3 regions of the Duganella sp. Root198D2 genome follow, and region 1 is predicted to be linked to each of the others. Evidence: predicted binding sites of a transcription regulator. Region 1 holds the regulator's gene; each other region holds the start of a gene.
The links. Region 1 encodes sigma-54, which starts transcription at its own class of promoters, with help from an activator protein. Its sites were predicted from a motif close to TGGCANGNAANCTGCTTT; they were not measured.

Region 1 (9,585 bases):
ACGCTGATCGCTGCCTATCTATTGGTCTGGGGATATGAAGCGGCGCTCGACAAGCTCTTTAAAGCCGTTGAATTTGGCTGCAATGATTTTTGTTATTCGCTTGAGGTAGCCAAACGCAATCCGGCCTAGCGTCAGAGCGGCAGGTTGGTCTCGAACTTCGCTAGCCAGTGCCACAAGCCAGTGCCAGGTCTGTCATTTGGACATCAGCACCGAATCTTTGACTAATCTCAATGCAAGAAATTGGCGAAATTCGTGTCTTGATATTTCTCAAGTGAGAGCGCTAGCTGTCCAAATGACAGACCTGGTACAGACTTTGATAAATAGCGAAGCCGCGACATTCTGCTCAGTACTTCATGCGGTGAATCCGGCCAAGTGCCAATCACAAGCTCTTCAACATTGATCATGCCGGAAATCGGCGTCAGGCTGCGATACCTGCAATGCCAAATCCGCGCAGTGCGAATTGCCGACATGTCCCCTACTGCTGGAAACGTGCTCGCCCTATCCCTCATTAACTCAAGATGGTTTCCCATTTGAACTTCCATGACTTAAGCCGGCCCTGCCCCAAAAATCAAAGCGTCAGCTTGGTCTCGAACTTCGAGCAGTTCATGGCGAACAGGCTCTTCACGTTGATGACATTGTGGTGGGAGGTGAAGACGCGGCGCGTGAAGGCGCTGTATTCCTCCATCGATTCCACCGTGACGATCAGGTGGAAGTCGAATTCGCCCGCCACCTCGTAGCAGGACATCACCTCGGGCTCGGAGCGCATGCGATGCTCGAACTGCTTGAGGATGTCGGTATTCTGCTTCTCCAGTTCGACCGACACGAACACCGTCAGCGGCCGCCCGGCCAATGCGCGGTCGACCAGCGCGACGGCCTTCACCAGCACGCCGTCGCTACGCAGCCTTTCGATGCGGCGCTGGCAGGTTGCGACCGATGAATGCACGCGCTCGGCGATCTCTCGCAGCGGCGTACTGGCATCCTCTTGCAGGATATTGAGGATGCTGCGGTCGATCCGGTCCAACTCCCTCATGCGAGATGCCGCAGGGGGTGCGCCCAGGCCGGCCAGCATGGCTCGAAGAAGCGCTCCACCATTGCGGGCGTAACTTCGGCCAGGGTCGCGGGATTCCACTTCGGCTGGTTGTCCTTGTCGATCACCAGCGCCCGCACGCCTTCGAAAATTTCGCCATGCTCGAAGTTGCGGCGCACCAGATTGCGTTCCATGCGCAAGCAGTCTGGCACCCCTAGCGCTGCACCGCGCTTCAGCAGTTCGTGGGTCACGCTCATCATCAGCGGCGAGCGCAGCTCCATTGCCTTCAGCGATTTCTGCGCGAATGGCGTACTGTCGCCGCGCAGCGATTGCATGATGGCCGGCACCGAGCCTGCCGAGAAATGCTTGTCGATCAAAGCGCGCTGCTCTTCCAGCTCGCTGTCGCCGGCGAAGGCGTTATGCGGGCCGGCATAAACGGCAATCGCGTCGCGCAGCGATTTGCCGGGCGTGGATTCGAGCAGCGCGGCCAGACCGGCCAGTTCCGTCTCCGGCACGAAGTAATCAGCCAGGTCGAGGTACAGCGCATCGGCAGCGCCGACCGTCAGGCCGGTGAGGCCCAGCCACATGCCAAGCTGCCCCGGCGCATGCGACAGGAAATGGCTGCCGCCTACATCCGGGAACAGGCCGATATTCACTTCCGGCATCGCCATCTTGGTGCGGCCGGTGACGATGCGCACGCCGCAGTCAGGCCCGCCCTGTGCGATGCCCATGCCGCCGCCCATCACCACACCGTCCATCAGCGCCACATATGGCTTGGGATAGAAATGGATTAAATGGTTTAGCGCATATTCTTCGGTGAAGAAGTCTTCCAGCAGTGCGCTGTCGCCTTGCGTGTTGGCGCGGCCGACGTCGTGGAAGAAGCGGATGTCGCCGCCCGCGCACAGCGCGCGCTCGCTGCTGCTGCGCAACACGACTGCCGCCACGGACGCATCGTCGCGCCACGCAAGCAGCGCCTGCGTCATCGCGCGCACCATGTCGAGGGAGAGTGAATTGAGGGCCTTCGGGCGGTCCAGCGTGATAAAGCCGGTACCGTTGGAGAGATGGGTGTGGACGTGTTCGCTCATGCAAATATTTTAACGCACACTGGCCGCAAAAAAGGGCGCCAATTGCGCCCTTTGGTGTGCTACACGGCCGCTCCTTTACACGGCGGTGGGTGGTGCTTCGTACGTATCCGGGAAATGCTTGATGGCCGCATGATTGTGGTTCTGCACGCGGTCTTTGTATTTCATGACCTGGCGATCCAGTTTATCAATCAGGGTGTCGATGGCGGCGTAGAGGTCTTGCGACAGGCTTTCGACGTACACGGTTTTGCCAGACATGCGCAGGTTGATTTCCGCTTTCTGGCGCTTCTCTTTCTCGGTGAGGTTATCTACAGTCAGGATGACAGCAATATCAATTACTTGATCGAAATGGCGCTTGACGCGTTCCAGCTTGTTCTGCACGTACTCGCGGATGGCTGGGGTCACTTCGACATGATGTCCACTGATGGTGAGATTCATACACACTCCTAAAGATGATGTCGCTCTCGAGTTCGTGCACGCCGAAACGCACAGAGGAACCCATGCACTGCACTACAAAGATTTGCGGAGGCTTACCGGAGGGATTTTCAACGCTTCTCGATATTTGGCAACAGTCCGTCGCGCAATCACCATGCCTTGTTCTCCCAGCATGTCCGCAATCTTACTGTCGGATAAAGGATTTTTCGGGTCTTCTGCTCCTGTCAATTGCACGATCAGTGCCCGTATCGCTGTCGAAGAAGCTTCACCCCCAGCTTCGGTCGCGACGTGGCTACCAAAGAAATATTTCAACTCAAACATGCCATGTGGGGTGAGCATATATTTTTGAGTTGTTACGCGAGAAATAGTGCTCTCGTGTAGTCCCAGTGTATCAGCAATTTCACGCAACACAAGGGGTCTCATGGCCACTGCGCCATGACTGAAAAAGTTCTTTTGTCTTTCTACTATCGCTTCCGCAACGCGCAGGATCGTGTCGAAACGCTGGCGCATATTCTTGATCAGCCACTTGGCTTCCTGCAGCTGGCCATTCATCTGCGATTCGCTCTTGCCTTGCTTGAGCAGGTTGGCGTACAGCGCGTTCACGCGCAGGCGCGGCACCACGTCGTTATTCAGTGTGACCAGCCAGCCGCTGCGGCCCTTCTTCACGATCACGTCCGGCACCACGTAGTCGGACTCGCCAGACGCGAATTCGGCACCCGGATGCGGGTTGCACTGGCGGATCACGCACTGTGCTTCACGCAAGTCTTCGTCGTCGCAGTCGAGGGCTTTCTTCAGCTTGGTGAACTCGCGCTGGGCGAACCAGGTCAGGTGCTTCTCGACGATGGTCAGCGCCATGCGGCGCGTCACCAGCGGCACGCCGGGCATGCGCTTGATCTGCAGCGCCAGGCATTCGGAGGCATTGCGTGCCGCGACGCCGGCGGGGTCGAAACTTTGCAGCAGCACCAGGCTGCAGCGCAGGTCGTCCAGCTCGATTTCCAGTTCGGGCGGCAGGCGCTCGTGGATTTCTTCCAGCGCTTCTTCCAGGTAGCCGTTGTCGTCCAGCGCGTCGATGATCAGTTCCATCAGCGCGCGGTCGCGCGGCTCCTGCACGGTGACGCGCATCTGCTCCAGCAGGTGTTCACGCAGGGTGCAGCCGGAAGCTTCCAGCTGCGGGCGGCTGTCTTCGTCGTCGGCGGATTTGCTGCCGGAGCTGGAGCTCCAGTCGCCGTCGTCGCTGCCGTTGCCGGCATTTTCGCTGTCGCCGCCTTCATAACCTTCGCCGTCGGCAGCGGCAGCCGGGGCGTCGCCGCCCTCGCCTTGCCCGCCTTCAGGGGCGGGCGCGGCGGGCGCTTCGGTGCCATTGCCGTTGCCCTGGCTGATGGCGCCATCGGCCAGCAGGCGTACCGAGTGGTCGAGCGGATCGTCGAGGCGCTCCAGCATGGGATTGTCGCCAAGCAGCTGTTCCAACTCCTGGTGCAGCTCCAGCGTGGACAGCTGCAGCAGGCGGATGGATTGTTGCAGCTGCGGCGTCAGCGCCAGGTGTTGCGAGGTTCGCAGTTGCAGTGTTTGTTTCATGGCCTCGCTTACATGCGGAAGTGTTCGCCGAGGTAGACACGGCGTACGGATTCGTTGGCAATGATGTCGTCCGGGCGGCCCGAAGCCAGCACGGCGCCTTGGTTGATGATGTAGGCGCGGTCGCAAATGCCGAGGGTCTCCCGCACATTATGGTCTGTGATCAGGACGCCGATATTGCGCTCCTTCAGGAAACGCACAATACGTTGGATTTCGATCACGGCGATCGGGTCGACGCCGGCAAACGGCTCGTCCAGCAGCACGAAGCGCGGGTTGGTCGCCAGGGCGCGGGCAATTTCCACGCGGCGGCGCTCGCCACCGGACAGGGACAAGGCCGGGTTTTCGCGCAGCTTCTCGATCTGCAAGTCAGCCAGCAGCGCTTCCAGGCGCTGGTTGATCTCGGCCTTGGGCAGCGGCTTGCCGTCGACCTTCTGGATTTCCAGTACGGCACGGATATTTTCCTCCACCGTCATCTTGCGGAAAACCGAAGCTTCCTGCGGCAGGTAGGACAGGCCCAGCGTGGCGCGTTTGTGGATCGGCAGGCTCGATACGTCGGTGCCGCCGATATCGATGGTGCCGGCATCGGAGGCCACCAGGCCCACGATCATGTAGAACGACGTGGTCTTGCCGGCGCCATTAGGGCCGAGCAGCCCCACCACTTCGCCGCAATCGACTTGCAGCGAAACGTCGTGCACCACCTGGCGCTTGCCATAGGTTTTCTGGAGGCCGCGCACGACCAGCGTGCTGGCGCAGGTATTTGCTTGCATGCTTACTTCTTCTCCGCTGGCGGGGTGGTTGGCTGAGCCGCTGGCGGCGTTGCCGGCGGTTCGGTGCGGGTCGGCTGGATCACCATGGTGCCGCGGCCGCCGCCCGGCTTGCTCTCGCCGCTCGCGGTATTGCGCACGCTGAAGAACTCCTTGCGGCTGTCGTAGGAGATGAACTCGCCCTGCACTTCATCGTTCTGCTTGCCGCCTTCCAGGCGGCGGATGGTGGCCTTGTTGAACATCTTCACCAGCTCAACCTGTTCTTCGTATTCGATACGGTCGGCATCGCCTTCCACCCACTGGTCGCCGGCACCGTCGCGCTTCTGGCGGAAGGTGGCTTTCTTGCCGTCGCCGAACAGGGTCACCTGCTGGTAGCCTTCCGGCGTCTGCTTGACGTAGGCGCGCTCCGCCGTCATGGTCAGCGTGCCGCGCGTCAGCTTGACGCCGCCCAGCAGGATGGTGACCTGCTTGACGTCGTCGATATCCATCGAGCCATAGCTGATATTGGTCGGCTTGTAAGAGTCGGCTTTCTCGGCCAGCGCCGGAGCCGCGACTCCCAGCAGCAATGCTGCCGACAAGAGTAGTCGTTTCATAGTCATTCCTCAGTTATTGGTCTGCAGCCCTGGGGGGAAGCTGCAGCGTGCCATTGCCGGCCAGATGCATTTCGCGCGTCGCATTGTTGGCGCGCATGCTGTTGGCCGAGGCGGTGGTATTCCCCAGGCGCAGCTTCACCGGCTGGTCGGTTTCCATGCGGTCTTCGTCCGGGAAGATCACCAGCTTGTCCGATTCCAGGTGCAGCAGTTGCGCGTCCGGCGCGGCGGCGCGGTCGATGGTGACGTTGCCGTTCAGGGTGACGCGGCTGTTGGCGTCTTCCACGCGCGCCGTTTTTGCCACGATCTCCATTGGCGGCTTCCCGCCGGCCAGGCTGCGCACACGCGGGTTGTCGACCTCGGACGAATCGTCGATCGGGCGATGCGTCAGCTTGTCGCCGGCGATGATATAGCTCGGCTTGCCATCTTTCGACATGCGCACGAAAGAGAAGTTATGGATGATGTAGTCCGGCTCGTTCAAACGTTTATCGGCCTGCATCTGTTCGTCCGCACGGTTCAGCAACTCGAGCAGGTAGAAGCTGCCGAGCGCCGCCAGCAGCACGAAAATCATGCCGAGCGAAAGGCGGAAGCGGTGGGCGATCCTCTGGTTACGCATTGCCGGCTCCCTTACACCAGGAACTGCGCCATCACGCGGTCATAGCTGCCCGTTGCACGCAGCACGAATTCGCAGGCCTCGCGCACCGCGCCGCGGCCACCCGCAGCTTCAGTGATGTAGTGGGACCGCTGCTGCGCTTCCTGGCGGCCATTCGGCACGCTGACTGCGAAGCCTACGCGGCTCAACAGCGGCAAGTCGACCACGTCGTCGCCGATGAAGGCGACCTGTTCTTCGGCCAGGGCCAGTTCGGCCAACAGGGCCTTGAACGGTGTCAGTTTGTCGTGGCCGCCCTGGTGCACGTAATCGATGCCCAGGTCCTTGGCGCGCGCCAGCACGATCGGCGTGCGCCGCGCGCTGATGATTGCGGTCTTGATGCCGGCTTCCTGCAGCAGCTTGATGCCCAGGCCGTCGTGCACGTTGAAGGTTTTGACCATTTCACCGTCGGCGCCGTAGGTCAGGCTGCCATCGGTCAGCACGCCGTCCACGTCGAAGATGAAGAGGCGCACCTTGGCTGCGCGGGCCACGAGGTCTTCGCGTTTGAACGCCATCAGATCACCTTGGCGCGGGTCAGGTCGTGGATATGCAGCGCGCCAACCAGCGTGCCGTCGTGATCCACCACCAGCATCTGGTTGATGCGGAATTCTTCCATCACCGCCACCGCATCCACTGCCAGCTGGTCGGGGCCGATGCTGCGCGGGTTCAGGTGCATCACGTCCTTGATCACGACCTTGGTGAAGTCCTGCACCTTCTCGATCATGCGGCGCAGGTCGCCGTCGGTGAATACGCCGACCGGCTTGTTGCCGGCATCGACGATGGCGGTCATGCCCATGCCCTTCTGGGTGATTTCCAGCAGCGCGTCCGGCAGGCGCGTCTCCATGCCCACGGCCGGGATGGCGCCGTCCTTGCGCATCACGTCGCGCACATGCGTCAGCAGGCGGCGTCCCAATGCGCCACCAGGGTGGGAGCGGGCGAAATCTTCTTCCTTGAAGCCGCGCAGGTCGAGCAGGGCCACGGCAATCGCATCGCCCAGCGCCAGCGTGACGGTGGTGGAGGCGGTCGGCGCCAGGTTCATCGGGCAGGCTTCCTTGGCCACTGACACGTCCAGGTGCACGTCGGCCAGCTTGGCCAGGCTCGACTGGGGCTTGCCGGTCATGGCAATCACGTGGCCGCCCATGCGCTTGACCACGGGCAGGATGGCCATCAGCTCAGCCGCTTCGCCGGAATAGGAAATGGCAATTACCACGTCTTCCGGCGTCACCATGCCCAGGTCGCCGTGCGCGGCTTCGGCCGGATGCACGAACAGGGCCGGGGTGCCGGTGGACGCCAGCGTTGCTGCAATCTTGCGGCCGATATGGCCGGACTTGCCGATGCCCGACACCACGACGCGGCCCTTGCATTGCAGCAACAAGGACACAGCCTGGCCCACGGTCTCGTCGGTAGCCAGGCGCGCATTCAGCGCTGCCAGGGCGTCCGTTTCGATCTGCAGGGCCTCGCGCGCCAGTTCCAGCGCGCGTGTTGCGGTCTTGGCATCAAAAGATTTCAGCATTGTTTTTTCATGGGTTAAACTCATGCCCGAAGTATAGCCGAATTAGATAAGCAAAAAACTTGCCAGACAAAACAAACAACGGATGTTCTCCCCCCTTGAACTGACCCTCCTCCTCCTCGGCAGCGCCGTCCTCGGCGTCGTTGCCTTCCGCATGATGCACCTGCCGCCAATGCTGGGTTACCTGGCTGTCGGCATCCTGCTGGGCCCCCATGCCATGGGGCTGGCCGAGCAAAGCCATGCCACTGAATTGCTGGGTGAATTCGGGGTGGTGTTCCTGATGTTTTCGATCGGGCTGGAATTCTCCCTGCCCAAGCTGATGGCCATGCGCTCGATCGTATTCGGTCTCGGCATGGCTCAGGTGGGACTCACCATAGCCGCCACCATGCTGTTCGGCTGGCTCATCCATTTCCTGCTGCCGCCCTCGATCCAGCTCGGCTGGCAGGCTTCCTTTGCCTTGGGCGGCGCGCTGGCCATGTCCTCCACTGCCATCGTCGTCAAATTGCTCACGGAGCGGCTCGAGCTGGAGAGTGAGCACGGGCGCAAGATCATCGGCATCCTGCTGTTCCAGGACCTGGCGGTGGTGCCGCTGCTGATCCTGATCCCGGCCCTGGCGCAAAATCCGGCCGACTTGCCGAAGACGCTGGGCCTGGCCGGCCTGAAGGCGGCGGTGGTGCTGCTCCTGCTGCTGTTCGTTGGCCAGAAGGTGATGCGCAAGTGGTTCACCATCGTCGTGCTGCGCCGCTCGCAGGAGCTGTTCATGCTCAACCTGCTGTTGGTGACGCTGGGCGCGGCCTGGATCACCGAGCAGGCCGGCCTGTCGATGGCGCTGGGCGCATTCGTGGCCGGCATGCTGATTTCCGAGACCGAATACAAGCACCAGGTGGAAGAGGACATCAAGCCTTTCCGCGACGTGCTGCTTGGCCTGTTCTTCATCACCGTCGGCATGCTGCTCAATGCGCGCGTGGTGCTGGAAAACTGGTGGCTGGTGCTGGTACTGCTCACCGGGCCTGTACTGCTCAAGTTTGCCCTGATCGCCGGGCTGGCGCGCCTGTTCGGCGCCTCCACCTCGACTGCCATGCGCACCGGCCTGGCGCTGGCGCAGGCGGGCGAATTCGGCTTCGTACTGCTGAATGTGGTGGGCGGCATGAAACTGGTCGATCCCTTCGTCGTGCAGGTGGTGCTGGCCTCGATGGTGCTGTCGATGCTGCTGGCGCCGTTCCTGATCGCGCAGTCGGACAGGATCGTCATGAAGTTCTCCGCCAACGAGTGGATGATGCAGTCGCTGAACCTGACCAATATTGCGGCGCGCACGATGTCGGCACAAAAGCATGTGATCGTGGCGGGCTTTGGCCGTTCGGGCCAGTCGCTGGCTACGCTGCTGACCGAAGAAAAGATTCCTTACCAGGCGCTGGACCTGGACCCGATCCGGGTGCAGGAGGCACAGGCGGCCGGCGCCAATGTGTCGTACGGCGATGCGGCGCGGCGCGAGTCGCTGGTGGCAGCCGGCATCAAGCGCGCTTCGGCGGTAGTGATCACTTACGCCTCCACCCCTTCCGCGCTGCGGGTACTGCACCTGGTGCATGAACTGGCGCCGGAATTGCCGGTGATCGTACGCTCGCACGACGATACGGACCTGGACCGGTTGAAGGAAGCCGGCGCCGCCGAAGTGGTGCCGGAACTGATGGAAGGCTCGCTGATGCTGGCCTCCCATGCGCTGGTGATGCTGGGCGTGCCGTTGCGCCGGGTTGTGCACCGCGTGCAGCGGGCTCGCGAAGAGCGTTATGCCTCGCTGCGCGGCTACTTCCACGGCGCCAGCGACAGCGGCGAAGAGTTGGAAATGGTGCGCCTGCATTCGGTGTCGCTGGGCGAGCAGGCGTCGTGCATCGGCAAGTGCGTGAAGGACCTGGGGCTGGATGAAACCGGGGCCGAAATCTCCGCCATCCGCCGCGGCAA
Region 2 (9,585 bases), on a different contig from region 1:
GGCCCAGCATCACGGTTTCCGCTTCCAGGCCGCCCACGCCGATTGCGATCACGCCCAGCGCGTCCACCATCGGGGTGTGGGAGTCGGTGCCGACCAGGGTGTCCGGATACGCTACGCCGTCGCTCACCTGAATGACGGGCGACATGCGCTCCAGGTTGATCTGGTGCAGGATGCCGTTGCCTGGCGGGATCACGTCGACGTTCTGGAACGCCTTCTTGGTCCAGTTGATGAAGTCGAAGCGGTCTTCATTACGGCGGTCTTCGATGGCGCGGTTCTTGTTGAACGCATCCGGATCGAACCCGCCGCATTCCACCGCCAGCGAATGGTCGACCACCAGCTGCGTCGGCACCACAGGGTTGACCAGGGCTGGGTCGCCGCCCTGCTCCGCGATCGCGTCGCGCAGGCCTGCCAGGTCGACCAGCGCGGTCTGGCCCAGGATGTCGTGGCACACCACGCGCGCCGGGAACCATGGGAAGTCCAGGTCGCGCTTGCGCTCGATCAGCTGCGACAGCGACGCGGTCAGCATGGACGGGTCGCAGCGGCGCACCAGGTTTTCCGCCAGCACACGCGAGGTGTACGGCAGCGTAGCGTAGGCGCCCGGCTTGATCGCATCGACAGCTTCGCGCGCGTCGAAGTAATCCAGCCTGGTGCCTGGGAGTTGTTTGCGGTATTGGGTGTTCATGATTACTTGCGGTCCTTCAGTGGTACGAAGGCCAGGTCTTCAGGGCCGACGTAGTTGGCGCTTGGACGAATGATCTTGTTGTCGATGCGCTGTTCGATCACATGGGCAGCCCAGCCCGAAGTACGGGAGATCACGAACAACGGGGTGAACATGGCGGTCGGGACACCCATCATGTGGTACGACACGGCGGAGAACCAGTCCAGGTTCGGGAACATCTTTTTGATTTCCCACATCACGGATTCCAGGCGCTCGGCGATGTCGAACATCTTCATCGAACCGGCTTCCTGCGACAGGGAGCGCGCCACTTCCTTGATCACCACGTTGCGCGGATCGGAAATGGTGTATACAGGGTGGCCGAAACCGATCACGACCTCCTTGTTGGCGACGCGGTTGCGGATGTCGGCTTCGGCTTCGTCGGCGTTTTCGTAGCGCTGCTGGATATCCAGCGCGACTTCGTTGGCGCCGCCGTGCTTCGGTCCGCGCAGCGCGCCAATTGCGCCGGTGATGGCGGAGTGGATGTCGGAACCGGTGCCGGAAATCACGCGGCTGGTGAAGGTGGAGGCGTTGAACTCGTGCTCCGCGTACAGGATCAGGGAGGTGTGCATCGCACGCACCCACGATTCGGACGGCTTTTCGCCGTGCAGCAGGTGCAGGAAGTGGCCGCCGATGGTTTCGTCGTCGGTTTCCACGTCGATGCGCTTGCCGTTGGTGCTGAAGTGGTACCAGTACAGCAGCATGGAGCCGAAGGAGGCCATCAGGCGGTCGGCGATGTCGCGCGCGCCGGCGATGTTGTGATCATCCTTCTCAGGCAGGCAGCAGCCGAGCACGGACACGCCGGTGCGCATCACGTCCATCGGGTGGGCCGATGCCGGCAGCGCTTCCAGGGCGGACTTCACGCCTTGCGGCAGGCCGCGCAGGGACTTCAGCTTCTTCTTGTAGCCTTTCAGTTCAGCCAGGTTAGGCAGCTTGCCGTGCACCAGCAGGTAGGCGATTTCTTCAAATTCGCAGGTGGTGGCGACGTCCAGGATGTCGTAGCCGCGGTAATGCAGGTCATTGCCGGTCTTGCCGACGGAGCACAGGGCGGTATTGCCGGCGGCAACGCCGGACAGGGCGACGGATTTCTTGGGCTTGAAGGCTGGGGCTTGTTCGGTCATGGCGGTCTCTCCTCGGATTATTTCTTGGCCGCTGCGAACAGCGCGTCCAGTTTTTGCTCGAAATCGTGATAGCTGATGCGCTCGTACAGTTCGGCGCGGGTCTGCATGGTGTCGACCACGTTCTGCTGGGTGCCATCGCGGCGGATCGCGGTGTACACATTCTCGGCAGCCTTGTTCATGGCGCGGAAGGCTGACAGCGGGTACAGCACCAAACCCACGTCGGCGGACTTCAGCTCTTCCACGGTGAACAGCGGGGTCGAGCCGAATTCGGTGATATTGGCCAGTACCGGCACTTTAACTGCCGCGGCGAACTGCTTGTACATGTCCAGCGAGATCATCGCCTCCGGGAAGATCATGTCGGCGCCGGCTTCCACGCAGGCCACGGCGCGCTCGATGGCCGCATCCAGGCCTTCCACGGCCAGCGCATCGGTGCGGGCCATGATCACGAAGTTTTCATCGGTGCGCGCATCCACGGCAGCCTTGATGCGGTCGACCATCTCGCCTTTGGACACGATTTCCTTGCCCGGACGGTGGCCGCAGCGCTTGGCGCCGACCTGGTCTTCGATATGCATCGCTGCGGCGCCGAACTTGATCATCGACTTCACGGTGCGCGCCACGTTGAAAGCAGAGGAGCCGAAGCCGGTATCGACGTCCACCAGCAGCGGCAGGTCGCATACGTCGGTGATGCGGCGCACGTCGGTCAGCACGTCGTCCAGGTTCGAAATGCCCAGGTCCGGCAGGCCCAGCGAGCCGGCCGCCACACCGCCGCCCGACAGGTAGATCGCCTTGAAGCCGGCGCGCTTGGCCAACAGGGCGTGGTTGGCGTTGATCGCGCCGACCACCTGCAGCGGGGATTCTTCTTGCACGGCCTTGCGAAAGGCGGCGCCTGCGGAATATTGGCTCATGATGTCCTTAACAGTTATGGAGAGTTTGCCGACCATAGTGCAAGTGGCGTGCCAGCCGCGCCGGTCCAGCAAAATCAAGTACTTGCAACGCCGGCGCCAGAGTATAATGTTCCAAATTGAAACACGTGCAACGTTTCAGGTGAAACATGCGACATTCCACTCCCCTGCCCTTCGACCCGGCCGACAAGCCTGTGATCTGGACCGTTTCAGTCTCGCGCCTGTCGGAACTGTTCCGCGATATCACACTGGAATACGATGCCCTGGCCGATATCGAGCCGATCAACCTCGGCTTCGACGAAGCCGCGCGCCACATCCGCGAACGCCTGGCGGCCGAGCGCTGCGATGCGGTGATCGCGGCAGGTTCCAATGCGGCCTACCTGAAAGGCCGCCTGTCGATACCGGTGGTGATCGCCAAGGCCAGCGGTTTCGACTTCATGCAGGCCCTGGCCCGCGCCCGCAAAGTATCGGACCGCATCGGCGTGATCACCTACCAGGAGGACATGCCCGCGCTGGCGGAGTTCGCAGCCACCTTCGGCGTGCCGATCGAACAGCGCACGTACGCGACCGAAGAAGACGCGCGCGCGCAAATCAACGACCTGAAAGCTGCGGGCATCAAGGCCATTGTCGGCGCAGGCTTGATTACCGACCTGGCTGAAGAAGCCGGCTTGACCGGCGTGTTTGTCTATTCCGCCGCCTCGATCCGCCAGGCCTTCGACGATGCACTGGAACTGGCGCGCCTGGCGCAGCTCGAAACCAATCGCAGCCGGCGCCACGTGGTGGCCGACACCCTGCGCGCCAAACATGGGCTGGCCGACCTGCGCGGTGAATCCGAGGCGATGGAGCGCGTGCGCCAGGCGGTCGTGCTGTACGCGAAGTCGCCCGCCACAGTGCTGATCCAGGGCGAAACCGGCAGCGGCAAGGAACTGGTGGCGCAGGCCATCCACCGCGAATCGCCGCGCACCCTGGGCGGCGCCAACCGGCCGTTTGTCGCCGTGAACTGCGGCGCCATCGCCGAATCGCTGCTGGAATCGGAATTGTTCGGCCACGAAGAAGGCGCCTTCACCGGCGCGCGGCGCGGCGGCCACGCGGGCCTGTTTGAAGCAGCCAACCGCGGCACGCTGTTCCTCGACGAGATCGGCGAAATGCCGCTTGCGCTGCAGACCCGGCTCCTGCGCGTACTGGAAGAACGCGAAGTGGTGCGGGTCGGCGGCACGCGGCCGATTCCCGTCAACGTGCGCATCATCAGCGCCACCCATTGCGACCTGGAGGCACGCGTGCGCGAAGGCCGCTTTCGCGCCGACCTGTTCTACCGCCTGGCCGTGCTGCGCCTGTCGCTGCCGCCGCTGCGCGACCGTCCAACCGACATCCAGCCGCTGGCCGAATGGTCATTGCGCACCGCACTGGCCAGCCTGGGCGCACGCGCCCACCCGAACCTGCCGGCCGAACTAGCCGCCTGCGCCCCGCTGCTGCTGCGCTACGATTGGCCGGGCAATGTGAGGGAACTGCGCAACCTGACCGAACGCCTGGCGCTATTCCTCGCCGCCGAACCGCTGCAAGCCCTGACACCAAGCTTCGTCATCGGCGTTGCGCCGGAACTGGGCGCGTCCTCGCACACGGCACCGCAACTGGCCGCACCGTTCGCATCGGCGCCACGCGCGAGCGCACCGGAACGCGTCACCGAAGTACTGGCACGTTTCGGCGGCCGCCGCGACGCCGCGGCTGACTACCTGGGCGTCAGCCGCACGACGCTCTGGCGCCGTTTGCGCGAAGAACAGGAAACCTAGTGCGCCTGCGGCATCGAAACCACATAATATTGCATCAATTACAATGCCGTAGTATCGTCTTGCCTTGATTTCAGGGGCAATTCATGGAATATCGCAGGGAAATTGATGGTCTACGGGCGGTTGCCGTCCTGCCGGTAATCCTGTTTCACGCAGGGTTCCAGCTGTTCGGCGGCGGCTTCGTTGGGGTCGATATTTTCTTCGTCATCAGCGGCTACCTGATCACGACGATCCTGATCCATGAACTGCAAGCCGGCCAGTTCTCGATCCTGAATTTCTACGAAAGGCGGGCGCGCCGCATCCTGCCCGCGCTATTCCTGCTGCTGCTCGCCTGCCTGCCGTTCGCCTGGTTCTGGCTGGTGCCCGATGATTTGAAAAGCTTTGGGCAAAGCCTGCTGGCCGTCACTGTCTTTGCATCGAATATCCTGTTCTGGCAACAGAGCGATTATTTCGATTCTTCCGCCGAATTCAAGCCGCTGCTCCACACCTGGAGCCTGGCGGTGGAAGAACAGTTCTACCTGCTCTTCCCCCTGTTCCTGATGCTGTTCTGGCGCCGCGACCAACGCGTGCTGCTTGCGGTGCTGGCAGGTACGGCGCTCGCCAGCCTGGCTGCAGCACAATGGGGCGTTGCCAAGGATCCGACTGCCACCTTCTTCCTGCTGCCCACACGCGGCTGGGAACTGGCCATCGGCGCCCTGTGCGCGTATTACATGTCGCGGCCGGGCGCCGGAGAGTATGCGCAGCGCACCCGCGAACTGGCCAGCCTGGCGGGGCTTGGCCTGATCGGCATCAGTATTTTCGCCTTCGACAAATACACGCCCTTCCCCAGCGTATATGCGCTGCTGCCCACGGTTGGCGCTGCAATGATCATCCTGTTCGCGGCGCCGCCGACTACGGTCGGCAAGATCCTGGGCAGCAGGATCCTGGTCGGGGTGGGCCTGGTCAGCTACAGCGCCTACCTGTGGCACCAGCCGCTCCTGGCGTTCGCGCGCCATCGCAGCATGGAAGGCCCCAGCACCGCGTTGATGGCCAGCCTGGTTGCGTTGACCATGGTGCTGGCCTACCTTAGCTGGCAGTTTGTCGAAAAGCCGTTCCGCAACCGCAGCAAGTTCGGCCGCCCGCAAGTCTTCGCGTTTGCCATCGCCGGCTCGCTGCTGTTTTTCGGCATCGGCTTGGCCGGCCACAAAACCGATGGTATGCGAAGCGTGAAAACTACGCCACAGCAGCAGGAGGTCCTGCGTACCGTCACTGCAAGCCCAGAGCGGGCTGTCTGCCATACCAAAGGGCTGGACTACCGCAAACCCCAGGACGCCTGCGCTTTCAATGCAACTGGCGGCGAATGGGCTGTATTCGGCGACAGCCATGCCATCGAACTGGCTTACGCGCTGTCAGTGGAGTTGAAGGACAGCCACCAGGGAGTGCGCCAGTTCAGCTTCAGCGGCTGCTCGCCTTCCTATCAGCGCGCAGACCTCAATCCCGGCTGTAGCGACTGGACGCGCGAAACGGTCGACTTCATCGCCGGCGATCCCCATATCAAGGAGGTAGTGGTCAGCTACCGCCTTCACAGCGCGCTGTTCGGCGACCATGAAGGCATTTACCCGCGCTTGCCGGACGAATTCTCCGATGCCAAGCGCAGCGCCATCTGGGCATCGTACAAGACGATATTGAACCGCTTTGTCGGCGCAGGCAAACGCGTGACCGTGGTATTGCAAGCGCCGGAACTGCCGCGCCAGGTGGACAAGCTGATACGCCAGGCCGAGGATCCACGCACCGTTGACGGTGTCACCCTGGACTGGTGGCGCCGTCGCAGCGCCTATGTCGAGCAACGGTTGGGCGAATTGCCTGCCGGCGTGCGCATCGTGCGGCCGGAATCGTTGTTTTGCGATGCAGCGCGTTGCTACGCCGTCAAGGACGCCAAAGCCCTGTATTTCGACGACGACCATATGTCCGTCTACGGCGCGGGTCTTGTCGCGCACGGTATCCTGGCGGGACAGGCGCGCGCCTGCGAAACCGGCTGCTCGCTAAAATCGACGGCATGGACGAGCACACCGAACAAGAGACACTAAAAGAACAGATGGGCCGCATCATTGAAGAGGCGCGCATGATACTGCCAGGTATCCAGGCACTGTTCGGCTTCCAGTCCATTGCCGTCTTCAACGACCGCTTCGAGAAGCTGCCGGTCTACGCCCAGGACTGCCATGCCGCCGCCCTGGCGCTGGTGGTGGTGGCCATCGCACTGGTCATGCTGCCTGCTGCCTACCATCGCCTGGCCGAACCGGGCCAGGTCTCCATGCATGCGATCAAAATTTCTTCGCGCGCCATCTGCTACGCCCTCGCACCGCTTGCCGCCGGCCTGGCGCTGGACATCGCCGTGGTCCTGTATATGGTCACAGGAAGCGACATGGGAAGCGCAGCCGGCGGCCTGGCCGCCTTCCTGCTGCTGATTGGCACCTGGTTCATTTTCCCCTTGCGCGCCCGCGGTCGCTCACACCGCCCCTGAGCAACCGCCTGTCATCCGATCCGACCACTCGTCATATCGCCGGAACGGCATCCTTCTGCGTGCGTTATGCTTCCATTCCATGAAAAGAGCACACTATTTTTGGCCGCTGCAAGTCACTGGCTGGGCCGGCGTCGCGCTGTTCGTCGCCCTGGTCAACCGGCTGGAAATCATCCTGTTCCCGCTATCCGCCTGGTGCGGCTTGAGTGGCCTGGCCTTGAGCTGCGCGTGGCGCCAACTGTGCAATACCAGGCAGCGCCGCGGCAAACACCTCACCTGGCCGGTTGCAGTCGGAGCGGCGATCCTGCTGGGAGTCATCCAGAGCGTCGGCAATCTCGAAATGGACCGTTTCCTGACAGGTCCCGGCTGGCAAGGCGGCGGGTTGCCGTGGAAATTGATCCTGCTGTCGTTCTGGAGCGGCGTCATGCTGGCATGGAATGTCTGCTACATGGCCGCACTGTCGCTGCGCAGCAACCAGCGCCTGCCGCTGCAAGAAGAACTGAGCGCCGTGAACGCCTACCTGGCGATCGAGAAAATTCGCTTCGAAGAACGGCTGCAATTCGCTATCGACATAGGCAAGGACATGGAAGCGATCATGGTCCCGCCGATGGCGCTGCAAACGCTGGTGGAAAACGCTGTGAAATACGGCGTCGAACCGTCCTCGAGCGGCAGCGCAATCAGCATCCGCGCGCAACGTACCGGCGGAACTGCCATCATCGAAGTAGCAAACCGCGGCCGCATCCTGGCAGGCGGCAAATCGGCCGGAGTTGGCGTGAGCAATGCACGCAAGCGTTTGGCGCTATCCAAAGGCGAGCATGCCACCCTCGATCTTGCTGAAATCGACGGCTGGGTGCGCGCAACCTTGCGCTTTCCGGTCGCAGCATAAAGGATTCCACTACATGGACCACAACCGCGCCCCCGTCTCCCGCCTTGGCTGGTTCTCTGCGCTACAAATCATTGGCTGGGGAACGCTGTTCCTGTTGATCATCCTCGGCAACAACCGCTATACGAATGCCAAGATACTGGCCTCATTCATCCTGGTTTTTGGCAGCGGCTGGATGTTCACCAGCGCATGGCACCGCATCTTCAAGGCATGGCGCTGGAACCGCCATGGCAACGATTGGCGGCTGCCAGCTGCCGCAGTGCTGGTACTGGCACCCTTGCAGACTGCGATCTCGGAGCTGGCAACCTACATCTTCGCGCCTCACCTGGCCGATGTCGGCCGTCCGGAGCGCATTTCAATAGAACTGGCCTTCTGGTGCGCCGTCATGCTGGGATGGACCATCTGCTACATGGCGGCGGTTGCGCTGCGCCGCGCCTCGAGGCTCGAGGCCGAAGCACTTCGACTGGAAGTGCTGGCAAAGGACGCCGAACTGCGGGCCTTGCAATCGCAGGTCAACCCGCACTTTTTCTTCAATAGCCTGAACAGCGTCCGCGCCCTGATGTACGAAAACATCGACAACGCCGCCCATATGGTCGACCAGCTTGCTACCCTGATGCGCTACACGCTCATGTCCACGTTCAGCGATTGCGTGCCGCTGAAGCAGGAACTGGATGCCGTGCACGCCTACCTGGGCATCGAGAAGCTCCGCTTCGAGGAACGCTTGCGCGCGCATTTTGAGATCGGCGACGGGATGGCGCACGTGACGATTCCGCCAATGACTTTGCAGACCCTGGTTGAAAATGCGGTCAAATACGGCGTCGAGCGCCGTACCGACGGCAGCGAGATCCGCATCACCGCACGCCAGTCGGGCGGCCATGCAGTGATCGAAGTCGCCAACCAGGGCTCGCTGCTCGCCAATGCCGGCTCGACCAAGGTTGGCATGGGCAATGCACGCAAACGGCTGGAACTGGCAAAGGGCGGACAATCCAGCCTGGACTTGAGCGAACACGATGGCTGGGTGACGGCTACCTTGCGTTTCCCGCTCGCCGCCTGAGATAGAGCGCAATGAATAAACTTCGTACACCGCTACTTGCGCGCATCAACTGGTACTGGATCCTGCAAGGACTGGGCTGGAGCGCCATCACTGCTTTCATCATGCTGGTCAACGGCCCCTTCCTGGAAAAGCCAGGCGCGGTCCTGGCCTGCATCCTGGATGGCGTCAGCGGCCTGGTGCTGACCGACTTATGGCGCCGGTACATGAAGCTGCGCGAATGGAACTCGCGCAAGGCGGACTGGCGCCAGGTCGCCGTGGCCATCTTCATCCTCGGTCCATTGCAACTGGCTGCCGTCACTTTCATCGCGCGCACACTGGTTGGCGTGGCCGACGGCGGTAGCTGGCTGCCGATGCTGATCCTGTTCTGGTCCGGCATCATGACGGCGTGGCAGGTGTGCTATATGGCTGCCACGGCCTTGCGCCGCGCCAACCGCTTCGAATCGGAGGCGCTGCGTCTCGACGTGCTGGCCAAGGAGGCCGAACTGAAGGCACTGCAGGCCCAGGTCAACCCGCACTTCTTTTTCAATAGCCTGAACAGCGTGCGGGCGCTGATCTTCGAGAACCCGCACTCGGCCGCGCAGATGATCGACCAGCTGGCAACGCTGATGCGCTATACGCTCGCTTCCAGC
Region 3 (9,585 bases), on a different contig from region 1:
GTTCTTTTATCTCGCTTCCTGTCGTTTAACGCGGCTTTGGCCGGTAAGGCTTGCATGCCGCGCCTTCGCTTTCGGCGCCATTGCAAATGTGCCGGCGGCACTCCACCGCGCCGGGCTCGCCGGGCCACGGGCAGCGTTTGAAGACGTCCGGGTACCTTTCCGTTTCAGGCGCGGCCTTGCGCCGGACCGCAGCCTTCTTGCGAACAGGCTGCTTGGCACCCGCGTAGCGCGCCGGATGCTTGGCGGCGATGCCGGTGCTCCGCCCGCCGGGGCGCGGCAAAGCCGCCGCCTGGCGCGGCGCAGCGTCCCGCGTGGATGAATCGCTCAACGGCGGCGGACCCGGCCTGCTGGCGGCTACGTTGGCTACGGTGGCTACGGGCGTGGGGGCGGCGGGGGATGGAATTGCCTGCGCCGCACGGGGCGGCAGCGTCGTCGCGACCGCCATCAGGTCCCGTTCAATGCCAACGCGCTGCGCGAGCACGACGGCACCTCCGGCCAGCCCTGCAAGCAAGACGCCGCATGACATCCAGAACACCGGCCCCTGCCACTCCAGCGGCCGTCCGCGCGCCGCCGGTTGCCCGCCCGAGTGCGGCTGCGCGCCGGGCTCCGGCGGCGGCGCCTGCTGCGCTTTCGCGCTGTCAGCTTGCTTTTCTGTCATACGCCAAACATAGCAACAATTACATGGGAATGTCGCATGCTTGTGGCAGCCTTGCCGCTTGAGCTAAGATAGTTACTCCGGTGCAAATGGGCCAACCGCAGATGAAAAGCTTCCAGGGCTTCTTCCGTGATCTAGGACTGCAGCGCAAGCTCCTGCTGGTATCGGTCCTGACGACCATTGCGGCAGTGCTGGTTGCGCTGATTGCACTGGCCAGCTACGACCTGCTGGTTGCCCGCCCCCGTGTCGTGCAGGACCTGACCGTACGCAGCGAACTCTTTGCGCTGAACCTTGATGCCGACCTGAACTTCGGCGACAGCAATAGTGCCGCCCGTAAGCTCGAAGCCCTGCGCAGCAGCCCCGAACTGACCCGGGCCTGCCTGTTCACCGCCGACAAACGCGTATTCGCCCATTTCAACCGGGATCCGTCGGCCGTATGCGAATGGTCGCAAGAACTGGAACAGCAGGGCCACAGTTTCGATGGCTACGCATTGTCGATGTTGTCCCCCATCCGCTACGAGCGTGAACTAGTCGGTTACCTGGCCACCGACTACCACCTGCCCTCCATGCTGGAACGCCTGCGCCAGTACGGCCTGGTGCTTGGCGTGGTCCTTCTCGCGCTGTCGTTCGGCGCCATCCTGTACGCCTGGGGCTCGCGCCGGCTGGTCACCCAGCCCTTGCTTGCGCTGTCCGCGGTCGCCGACCGCGTGACGCGCGAACAGCGTTTTGACCTGCGCTCGCCGGTCACCAGCCATGATGAAGTCGGCCGCCTGGCCACTGCCTTCAACACCATGCTTGGCACCGTCGCCGCGCGCGATGCGGCCCTGCGCCGCAGCCAGGCCCTGCTCACCAACATCGTCGAGAAGTCGTCGGCGGTGATTTATGTGAAGGACCTCGACGGCCGCTACCTGATGGTCAACCACAGTTTCCGCATGCTGCTGCCGCCAGGCTCGCCGGAGCCGCTCGGCAGCGTTGACGAAATGTTGTTCAGCCACCAGATGGCCCATGCTATCCGCCAATCCGATCGCGCAGTACTGGCCAGCGGCCGTGCCTCCAGCCATGAGGAAACGTCGGGCGGCACCGTTGGCGGCCCGCGCACCTACATCTCCGAGAAATTCCCTTTGATCGATGAATTTGGCCATATCTGGGCCTTGGGCGGGGTCTCCACCGACATCACGGACCGCAAACGCAGCGAACTCGAACTTGAAGACCTGGTCAACGTGCGCACCCGCCAGATTGCCGACACCAACCGTGAGCTCGCCGATTCACTTGGCACGCTGCAGCGCGCCCAGGAGGAACTGGTGCGCAGCGAAAAGCTGGCAGCCCTGGGTTCGCTGGTGGCCGGGGTGGCGCACGAATTGAACACGCCGATCGGCAACAGTTTGCTGGCCGTCAGCACCTTGCTGGACCAGACCAGCGCTTTCGCCACTGCGGTTGAATCGGGCGTCAGGCGCTCCGCACTCAACGCCTATCTCGCTGACGTCAACAACGGCAGCCAGATCGTACTGCGCAACCTGCACCGCGCGGTCGACCTGGTGGCCAGCTTCAAGCAAGTCGCGGTCGACCGCGCAACGTCGCAGAGCCGCGAATTCCAGCTGGACGAACTGGTATCGGAAATCCTGCTGGTGCTGATGCCAACGTTCCGGAAGTCCGGCATCCGGGTTACGCATACCGTTCCGGACGGGATTGCGATGGCCAGTTATCCAGGCCCGCTTGGCCAGGTCCTCATCAACCTGGTCAACAATGGCCTGATCCACGCGTTCGAAGGCATGCAGAGTGGCGAAATCGTGATTACTGCCGAGACCATCGGCAACGACGCCGTGTCGATTGCGGTGCGCGACAACGGTATCGGCATCGCGCCCGAATACATGGGCAAGATCTATGACCCATTTTTCACCACCAAACTCGGCCGCGGCGGCTCCGGGCTGGGCCTGAACATTGTCTACAACATCGTGTATGGCTTGCTCGGTGGGCGCATCGACGTGAAAAGCGTACTCGGCCAGGGCACCAGCTTCATCCTCACTTTGCCGCTCCGGGTTTAACAGCAGGCCTTTGACAGGCAGGGGCTTTGAGCACAAACTTGCAAAATGCAGGTAGCGCCGACCACGACCATTTTCGGGTTCGATCCCTGTCGCCGATCCGTACTGGCGACAGCGCTGCTTTGTTGCCTGATATGCCAGTTTCCTGCGCGCGCCGCTGGCGAGCAACTGGTAATCGACTACATCGTTTCCCACAGCGCACAGCGCACCGCATGGATTCGTATCATCAATGAGTTCTCGGCGGCAAACCCCGATGTCCAGGTGGCACACAACGGCTACCTCCAGGAGCAATACAAACGCGACTTTACGACGCGCCTGAAAAGCGGCAAAGTCGACGTGGCGTTCTGGTACGCCGGCGAGCGCTTGCGCGATGCGGCCGCAAACAAGCTCCTGGCACCGCTCGATAGCGAAACCATCGCGCTGCTCAAGAAGAAGAACTTCCATCCGGCGACCATTGACGGCACCCGCATCGACGGCGAAGTGTATGGATTCCCCTTGTACTACTATCCCTGGGGCTTCGTCTACCGCAAATCCCTGTTCAAGCGCCTCGGCATCGCGCCGCCAACGACCTGGGACGCATTCCTCCGCACCTGCGAGCGCTTGTCCGCGGAAGGCGTGACGCCGATCGGCCTGGGCGCCGCGGCAAACTGGCCGGCGGCAGGCTGGTTCGATTACCTAGACCTGCGGCTCAACGGACTGGATTTTCACCGCAAGGTCATGCGCGGCGAGGTGCCTTTTACGGACGCCCGCGTACGCCATGTATTCGACATATGGGGTGGCTTGCTGCGCAAAGGCTACTTCCTGCCCGCGACCATGGACCTGGAGCACGAACGCGTGCTGCCCTACATTTACCGCAATCGGGTTGGCATGATGCTGATGGGGAGCTTTGTCGCCGCCAAATTCCCGCAGGCGATAGCCGATGACATGGGATTCTTCGCCTTTCCCGCTATCTCGCCAGAGATGCCGGCCTATGAAGATGCGCCGCTCGATATCCTGGTCCTGCCAGCGAAATCGCCGAACCCGCAGCTGCGCAAACGCTTCCTGGCTTTCCTTGCCGAGAGCGGTGCCGTTCGCCACATAGCCCAGGCCGACCAGACTTTACCGGCACAGGCCGATAGCAGCTTCCCGCCCATCCTGCTCGGCGAAGCTGCGCGCCAGGTCCTGCACCAGGCTACCGGCTGGTCGTCGTTCTTTGACCGGGAGGCGGACTCCGGACTGATCGGGCCGGTATTCGAGGGACTGCGCCTTTTCCTCAAGCCGCCGCACGACACGGAGCAGGCCGTGCTCACAATCGAGAAGTTGCGCCAGAAGTAGCCGCCCCCAACTCTGCACAAAGACCTCAGGCGGACTTCTTCACATTGTTTTCGTCCTGTGGTTCGAGGAGCGGCGATTCCCACTCCATCCAGTCGGGACCGAACAGCTCCGATGGGTGCTGGGTACGCTCCGAGCCATTGCCGCAGGCCAGGCTGTCAGCGGGACAATACTTGTCGCAACCCCAGCAGACACGCTCCGGATGCAAGGGGATGATTGGAAACTTCTTTGCCATGGTTCAATCGTAGACCTGACGCCCCCACTCCATCCTTAACCCAGGTCAAGTTTCCGCAAGACCCTGTCGTCGGTTCGCTGTCGAACTGACCCGCCGCTGCGCCCGTGGCACATTTTCCCCAGCACAGGAGGCAGCTATGACAAAAGTGCGCAAAGGCCAGGCTCCCGCCAAACTGGAACGCCGGGAATTTCAACTGCGCTTCATGCGTAAGTTTGCCGACCCGCGCTTCGACAAACTGCGCGACGAGGTGGCAAAACTCGAGGAAGTCTCCTGGCAAAACTTTGACGACAGCCGCAAGGCGCCCTTGACCGAAGCCGCCGGCCCAGGCTACGCCGACCCAGGCTACGAGCTCTCTGTCGAATGGAAGGCCGCCGCCGCCCGCCTGCAGGCGGCCGAAAAACGCCAGAAAGATCCGGCCGCTCCCTCGCGAGTCCTGCTGGTATGCGGTTCCGCGCGCAATGACGGTACCTGCCCGGGCGAAATGTCCAAGACCTGGCGCATGCTCAAACTCGCCGAGGCCACGCTCGCCAGCGAGGGCATCGGCTGCGACATCCTTGACCTGAGCCGCCTTACTTCCGAATTCGAGTTGCGCATCCACCCATGCAAAGGCTGCGTCTCCACCGCCATGCCGCTCTGCCATTGGCCCTGCAGCTGCTACCCCAATCACAGCCTTGGCCAGGTCAATGACTGGATGAACGAGATCTATGAGCAGTGGGTATCCGCTCACGGCATCATCATCTTCACCCCGGCGTACTGGTACCAGGCGCCATCCGTACTGAAACTGATGATCGACCGCCTGGTGTGCGCCGATGGCGGCAATCCCGACCCAAGCAGCACACACGGCAAGAAAGCCGAAGAAGCCAAGGCGCTGGAACTGGCCGGCTGGCCCTACCCCAAGCACCTCGCCGGGCGCGCCTACGGCCTGGTGGTGCACGGCGATGTCGCCGGCGTCGAGAGCCTGCGGCGCAATCTGTCGGATTGGCTTGACTGGATGGAGCTGGTCGATGCAGGGCCCCCGGCCCGGCTTGACCGCTATTTAGGCTATTACGAACCGTATGCCACCAGCCACGACACCATGGACAAGGATGAAGCCTTCCAGGAGGAGGTTCGCAATGTCGCGCGGGCCGTCGCCCGCTCGGTGTGCATGCTGCGCTCGGGTACCCTCGCCCGCCCGGACCGGGGCTTGCGGTCGCCGCGCCCGAAGTAAAGCGAAAGGGTCAGCGTATTCAGCCTGATTGCCGACCCCATGCTTCGGTATTACTGTGCAGCGGTGGTGAAAGTCCAGGACTTGTTGACTGCCTTTCCATCCACCATGGCCATCAAGGCCACGGTATACGCGGTGCCAGGTTTCAGCCTCAGCACCGGAACCAGCGTTGCGGTGAAACCCTGCATATTGGCGTCATCCGTCAACGCGGGACCGTTGGTGGTGATCACCGGGCCAAGCTTGCCGCCTTTGTTCACCAGGATCCGCGCGTCGACTGCCGCCCCGCCGGCAGGGGTGAGGCTGAACTGGCTGATCGCGATCGGCGCTGTCAACGCCATGCCCCGGGTTTCGAAACTGACCGTGACGGGCGTTCCCGCTTCGACCAGGTCCGGCACAGGTGTCGGCGTTTCCGTGCGATTGAAGAACACAAAGGGCACGTCGGCCTGGTTTGCGTAAGGATATGCACGGATACTGCCCGCACCTGGCAACTGCGCCGACTGCGTTGTACTGGTGGCGACTTCCACCGCGCAAAGCGTTGAAGCGCCCTCGACCGGGTTGAAGTTGTTTGCCGCAATACCGATGTCGATCGTGCTCGCAAACAGCAGGGCCGCGTGGTACACCGAATTGGCCCACTCCGCAACACAGGTCGCGTACTTGTCGGTACCCACCGTGCTGTAGATCGCTTCCCCCGACACCGAGGCTGCATAGCCTGCCGCCGCAATCCGGTCGGCGGCACGGACGCCTGTGTATCCAGGCTTGCCGGCCGTTTCGCCATGCAGTTCGCTGATGCCGTTCTGGTTGATGTAACTCCAGTGCGCCCCCGTCGACTTGTCCAGCAACAAGCTCTGGGCCAGCAGCCCGGAGCCAATCTTGCTGCGCAAGGCGTTGATGGCGTTGAAGATACTCAGGCTGCCGCTGCCCGCCGCGTACGTTGGCGGTGGCACCGATGTGACGATATTCCCTTCCGGCGCCGGCGTGGTTGCCGGCGGAGCGGTTGCAACGGCCGGCGAGCCCCCCGACCCGCCGCCGCCACATGCCGCCACCAGCAAGGTCAGCGCAAGCGCTGGAAGACTACGGGAATTAAGCATGGAGTCCCCCCCGACGGCGCAGGAAAAGCAAGGCACAACCCAAACCCAGCAAGGCGGCGGTCCCTGGTTCCGGGATGGCCGCTGCCGCCTGCGGCACGTCCGGCGCCGCAATGATTTGAGGTATGTCGGGTTGCACAGGTGTCGAAGGCACGTAAACCTCGGCAACTGGCAGGATTTCCTGTGGGGTCGGTATGGAGATCGGCGAGACCGCCGGCGCTGGAGTGCTGTCAAAACTCGTCAAGGGCAAACTGCTGAACGACTGTCCTGCGGTATTACCGTAATTCATGAAACTGAATTCAATACTATTTACGGTGCCGGGACCGGCAACCGCTTGAGCACCCGCCAGAACGGAGCAGGCCAGCAGGCAAGACTTGAACAGCGTATTAGCTTTCATATCGCGCTCCATATTTAGGTTGAGGAAACTACAAGCTGGATCAAGCATCAACTGTGCCTACCATCTAAGTACCTGATTACGCTGAGTTACCCCAACTTCACGCATGAAAGGTGTTAAATTTTGCGACAATTAAATTTGCAATTAGGAAATTTACAACGCCACCCGGCTCAAACGAACGCAAGAACACACTCAACTTTGATAACATACGTGATTCCCTTACAAGCGTACGAAAGTGAAGCAGGTGTCTACTTGGGTTATTGCTTACCGGAGTGCCGACCGGTCAGAGCATCAGATAACGGCAAATTCTGCTGGCGTGTTGACGGAGCAAGGCGCCGCCATGCTTGTGAGTGACTACCTGAGGCAGCAACAATTGAGCCTGGGCGGAGGCCCGCTGGCTGCCGAACAGTACAACTTCCAGATTATCCGCATTCATCGAGTTCCTGGGGACATTGAAGGTGCGTAACTTCGGCGCGGCGCGATTCCACGTCCAGCGGTACCGCCACTCTCCGTATATCCCAGGCACCATCGCCGTTCAAGCGCAGTACATGCGTATGGTGGCGCCGGACGGCTGCCCTGTGGGCAATGCTGATCAGCGTGGCGCCGCTCTCACGCAGGCATCTGTAAAGCGAAGCCTCGTTGCCGCTGTCGAGCGCGCTGGTCGCTTCGTCAAGGATCACGATGCTCGGTTCATGCACCAGCACCCGGCCAAAGGCAAGCCGCTGCTGTTCGCCGACGGATAACAGCTTTTCCCAGTCCTGCACGGCATCCAGCCCGCCCACCCGCTGGGCGAGATACGGCAGGTGCACCTGTTCCAGGATCTCCTGCAGCCGCTCGTCGCTCAGCGCTGTCTGTACACTTGGGTAGATAAGCTGGCTGCGCAATGTCCCATGCTGCAGGTAAGGTTGCTGGGGCAGGAAAAAGAGGTCTTCCAGCGGCGGATGGCGGATCACACCGCTACCGGTATCCCACAGGCCGGCAATAGCGCGCAGCAGCGAACTCTTACCGCAACCACTGTCGCCAGTGATCAAGAGCGCGTCGCCCGGTTCGAGGATGAACGATAGATCCTTGACCAGCACCCGCTCCGATTGCGGCGGGCACACGGTCAGCGATTCGACCGCGATCTGTTTGCCAGCCCGCTTCCGGATTCGCGTTGTCCGCTTGTCGGCAACTGTTTCGTCGCCGGCTGGTGGTAGTACCAGCCTCGACAAGGTCTGCAGGCGCTCGGTGCCCGCCACGAAGCGGCTCAGGCTCTCAAAATTATCGACGATGACGCCCACCGCCCCAAGCACGGCCGTAAATGCCCCTGCCGCCTGTATCGCCCGCCCCACTTCCAGCGCGCCGGACAGCACGCCGTCTGCGAGGATTACCCCTGGCAGCACCAGGGTAAGCTGGCTGAACGTACGCTGGAACAAATTCAGCGTGCGCTGCTTTTTGATGAGGCGGCTGAAATTGTGGAACACCTTATCGAACCTGCTGTCGATGTAGGCGCGCTCCTGTGCCTCGCCCCGGTAGAAGGCGATCGATTCGGCATTTTCCCGCAGGCGCATCAGCCCGAAGCGGAAATCCGCCTCGCGCCGTAGCTGCCAGAAATTGAGGCGGATCAGCGGATTGCCGAAGACGTAGAGCGCAACAACGGTCCCGGTCAGCGCATATACGGCCAGCACGCCGACCAGCAGGTGCGAAATCGACCACAGTACTGCGCTGAACGCCACCAACTGCATGATCGAGCCCAAGAAGATCAGCAGGAAGTGAATCGAGCGGCCGGTAAAGGTGTTGATGTCTTCACTTATCCGCTGGTCCGGGTTGTCGATCTCGCCCTCCGACGTCAGCTCGTAATATTTGCGCCCGTGCAGGTAACCATCGAGGAAACGGCCCGTCAGCCAGCGCCGCCACCGATTGGCAAACATGTCCCGCATGTAGTAGTAGAAAGCGTAGATCGGCACTGCGAACGCCAGGATGAGCAGACAGGCCCGCACCGACTTCCAGAAGCGGTCGCCATCCCGTCCCGCCAGTGCCGAAGTCATTTCGCCGGATTGGTTGTTCAGCATCACTGCCAGCTGGGTTTCGGCAAGCATCAGCACGATCAGCAGCAGCAGCAAGCCCCAGGCTGACTTCTTTTCGCTCCCCAGCCAATAGGGCTTGGCGACGCTGATGAATTGTTTCCACGCAGCGAGCGACAATGGCGGCGCCCGGCGGGCGGCAGAGGTATTGGCTGTCATCTTCATAGCCAGAGCATACGACTCAGCATGGGGCCGCTCAGTGCGGAAACGGACATAGCGCCATGTTCAGGCGGCAAGTACTAATTTGGGTATGCGCCCACGCCGAATCTAGGTGCCAGTACCGATTCCTGCCCCCTCCACCTGACCGATTATTAACAGGCCGTTACCCCAGGTCGATTGCGGGGAACGCTTTACAAATTGCAGTAATTTGATAGGAGACTGCCATGTGGATCGGTTCAATCAGGCTCATTGCGCAAACAAAAAACGCACCCAATGCAGGAACTGACAGCCTTGTTCAAGCCAGGATCTTGCGGGACGGCCACGAACTTCGCTTACTCAATCTCGACTATCCGACCGAAGATGACCTGGAGGCCGGAGCAATCAGGAACTATGACTATATGGGGCCTACCAAATTGCCCCGCCGGAACGACAAGACACCC

Region 2: a site for sigma-54 is predicted at 2,778-2,795, ahead of prpB (methylisocitrate lyase). Genes of this name have one in related genera too.
Region 3: a site for sigma-54 is predicted at 6,968-6,985, ahead of ASE26_RS14655 (PEP-CTERM sorting domain-containing protein). Genes of this name have one in related genera too.

What each region holds. Positions count from the first base shown of each region.
Region 1 covers NZ_LMIC01000049.1:88,341-97,925, reverse strand. Annotated here, with positions in the region: gene ASE26_RS25910 (hypothetical protein) at 1-129, shown strand, start outside; gene ASE26_RS30970 (hypothetical protein) at 228-470, opposite strand; gene ASE26_RS25905 (Lrp/AsnC family transcriptional regulator) at 569-1,030, opposite strand; gene ASE26_RS25900 (enoyl-CoA hydratase/isomerase family protein) at 1,027-2,112, opposite strand; gene hpf (ribosome hibernation-promoting factor, HPF/YfiA family) at 2,188-2,547, opposite strand; gene ASE26_RS25890 (RNA polymerase factor sigma-54) at 2,620-4,119, opposite strand; gene lptB (LPS export ABC transporter ATP-binding protein) at 4,128-4,883, opposite strand; gene lptA (lipopolysaccharide transport periplasmic protein LptA) at 4,886-5,473, opposite strand; gene lptC (LPS export ABC transporter periplasmic protein LptC) at 5,487-6,086, opposite strand; gene ASE26_RS25870 (HAD family hydrolase) at 6,098-6,634, opposite strand; gene ASE26_RS25865 (SIS domain-containing protein) at 6,634-7,632, opposite strand; gene ASE26_RS25860 (cation:proton antiporter) at 7,715-9,585, shown strand, end outside.
Region 2 covers NZ_LMIC01000007.1:141,170-150,754, reverse strand. Annotated here, with positions in the region: gene acnD (Fe/S-dependent 2-methylisocitrate dehydratase AcnD) at 1-682, opposite strand, end outside; gene prpC (2-methylcitrate synthase) at 685-1,836, opposite strand; gene prpB (methylisocitrate lyase) at 1,854-2,741, opposite strand; gene prpR (propionate catabolism operon regulatory protein PrpR) at 2,888-4,525, shown strand; gene ASE26_RS29790 (acyltransferase family protein) at 4,609-6,588, shown strand; gene ASE26_RS09595 (DUF6328 family protein) at 6,558-7,022, shown strand; gene ASE26_RS09590 (sensor histidine kinase) at 7,102-7,905, shown strand; gene ASE26_RS09585 (sensor histidine kinase) at 7,919-8,956, shown strand; gene ASE26_RS09580 (sensor histidine kinase) at 8,968-9,585, shown strand, end outside.
Region 3 covers NZ_LMIC01000013.1:3,268-12,852, reverse strand. Annotated here, with positions in the region: gene ASE26_RS14690 (TraR/DksA C4-type zinc finger protein) at 1-29, shown strand, start outside; gene ASE26_RS14685 (hypothetical protein) at 26-658, opposite strand; gene ASE26_RS14680 (ATP-binding protein) at 760-2,697, shown strand; gene ASE26_RS14675 (ABC transporter substrate-binding protein) at 2,743-4,008, shown strand; gene ASE26_RS14670 (DUF3079 domain-containing protein) at 4,034-4,240, opposite strand; gene ASE26_RS14665 (flavodoxin family protein) at 4,377-5,447, shown strand; gene ASE26_RS14660 (hypothetical protein) at 5,498-6,532, opposite strand; gene ASE26_RS14655 (PEP-CTERM sorting domain-containing protein) at 6,525-6,926, opposite strand; gene ASE26_RS14650 (ABC transporter ATP-binding protein/permease) at 7,346-9,145, opposite strand; gene ASE26_RS14645 (hypothetical protein) at 9,370-9,585, shown strand, end outside.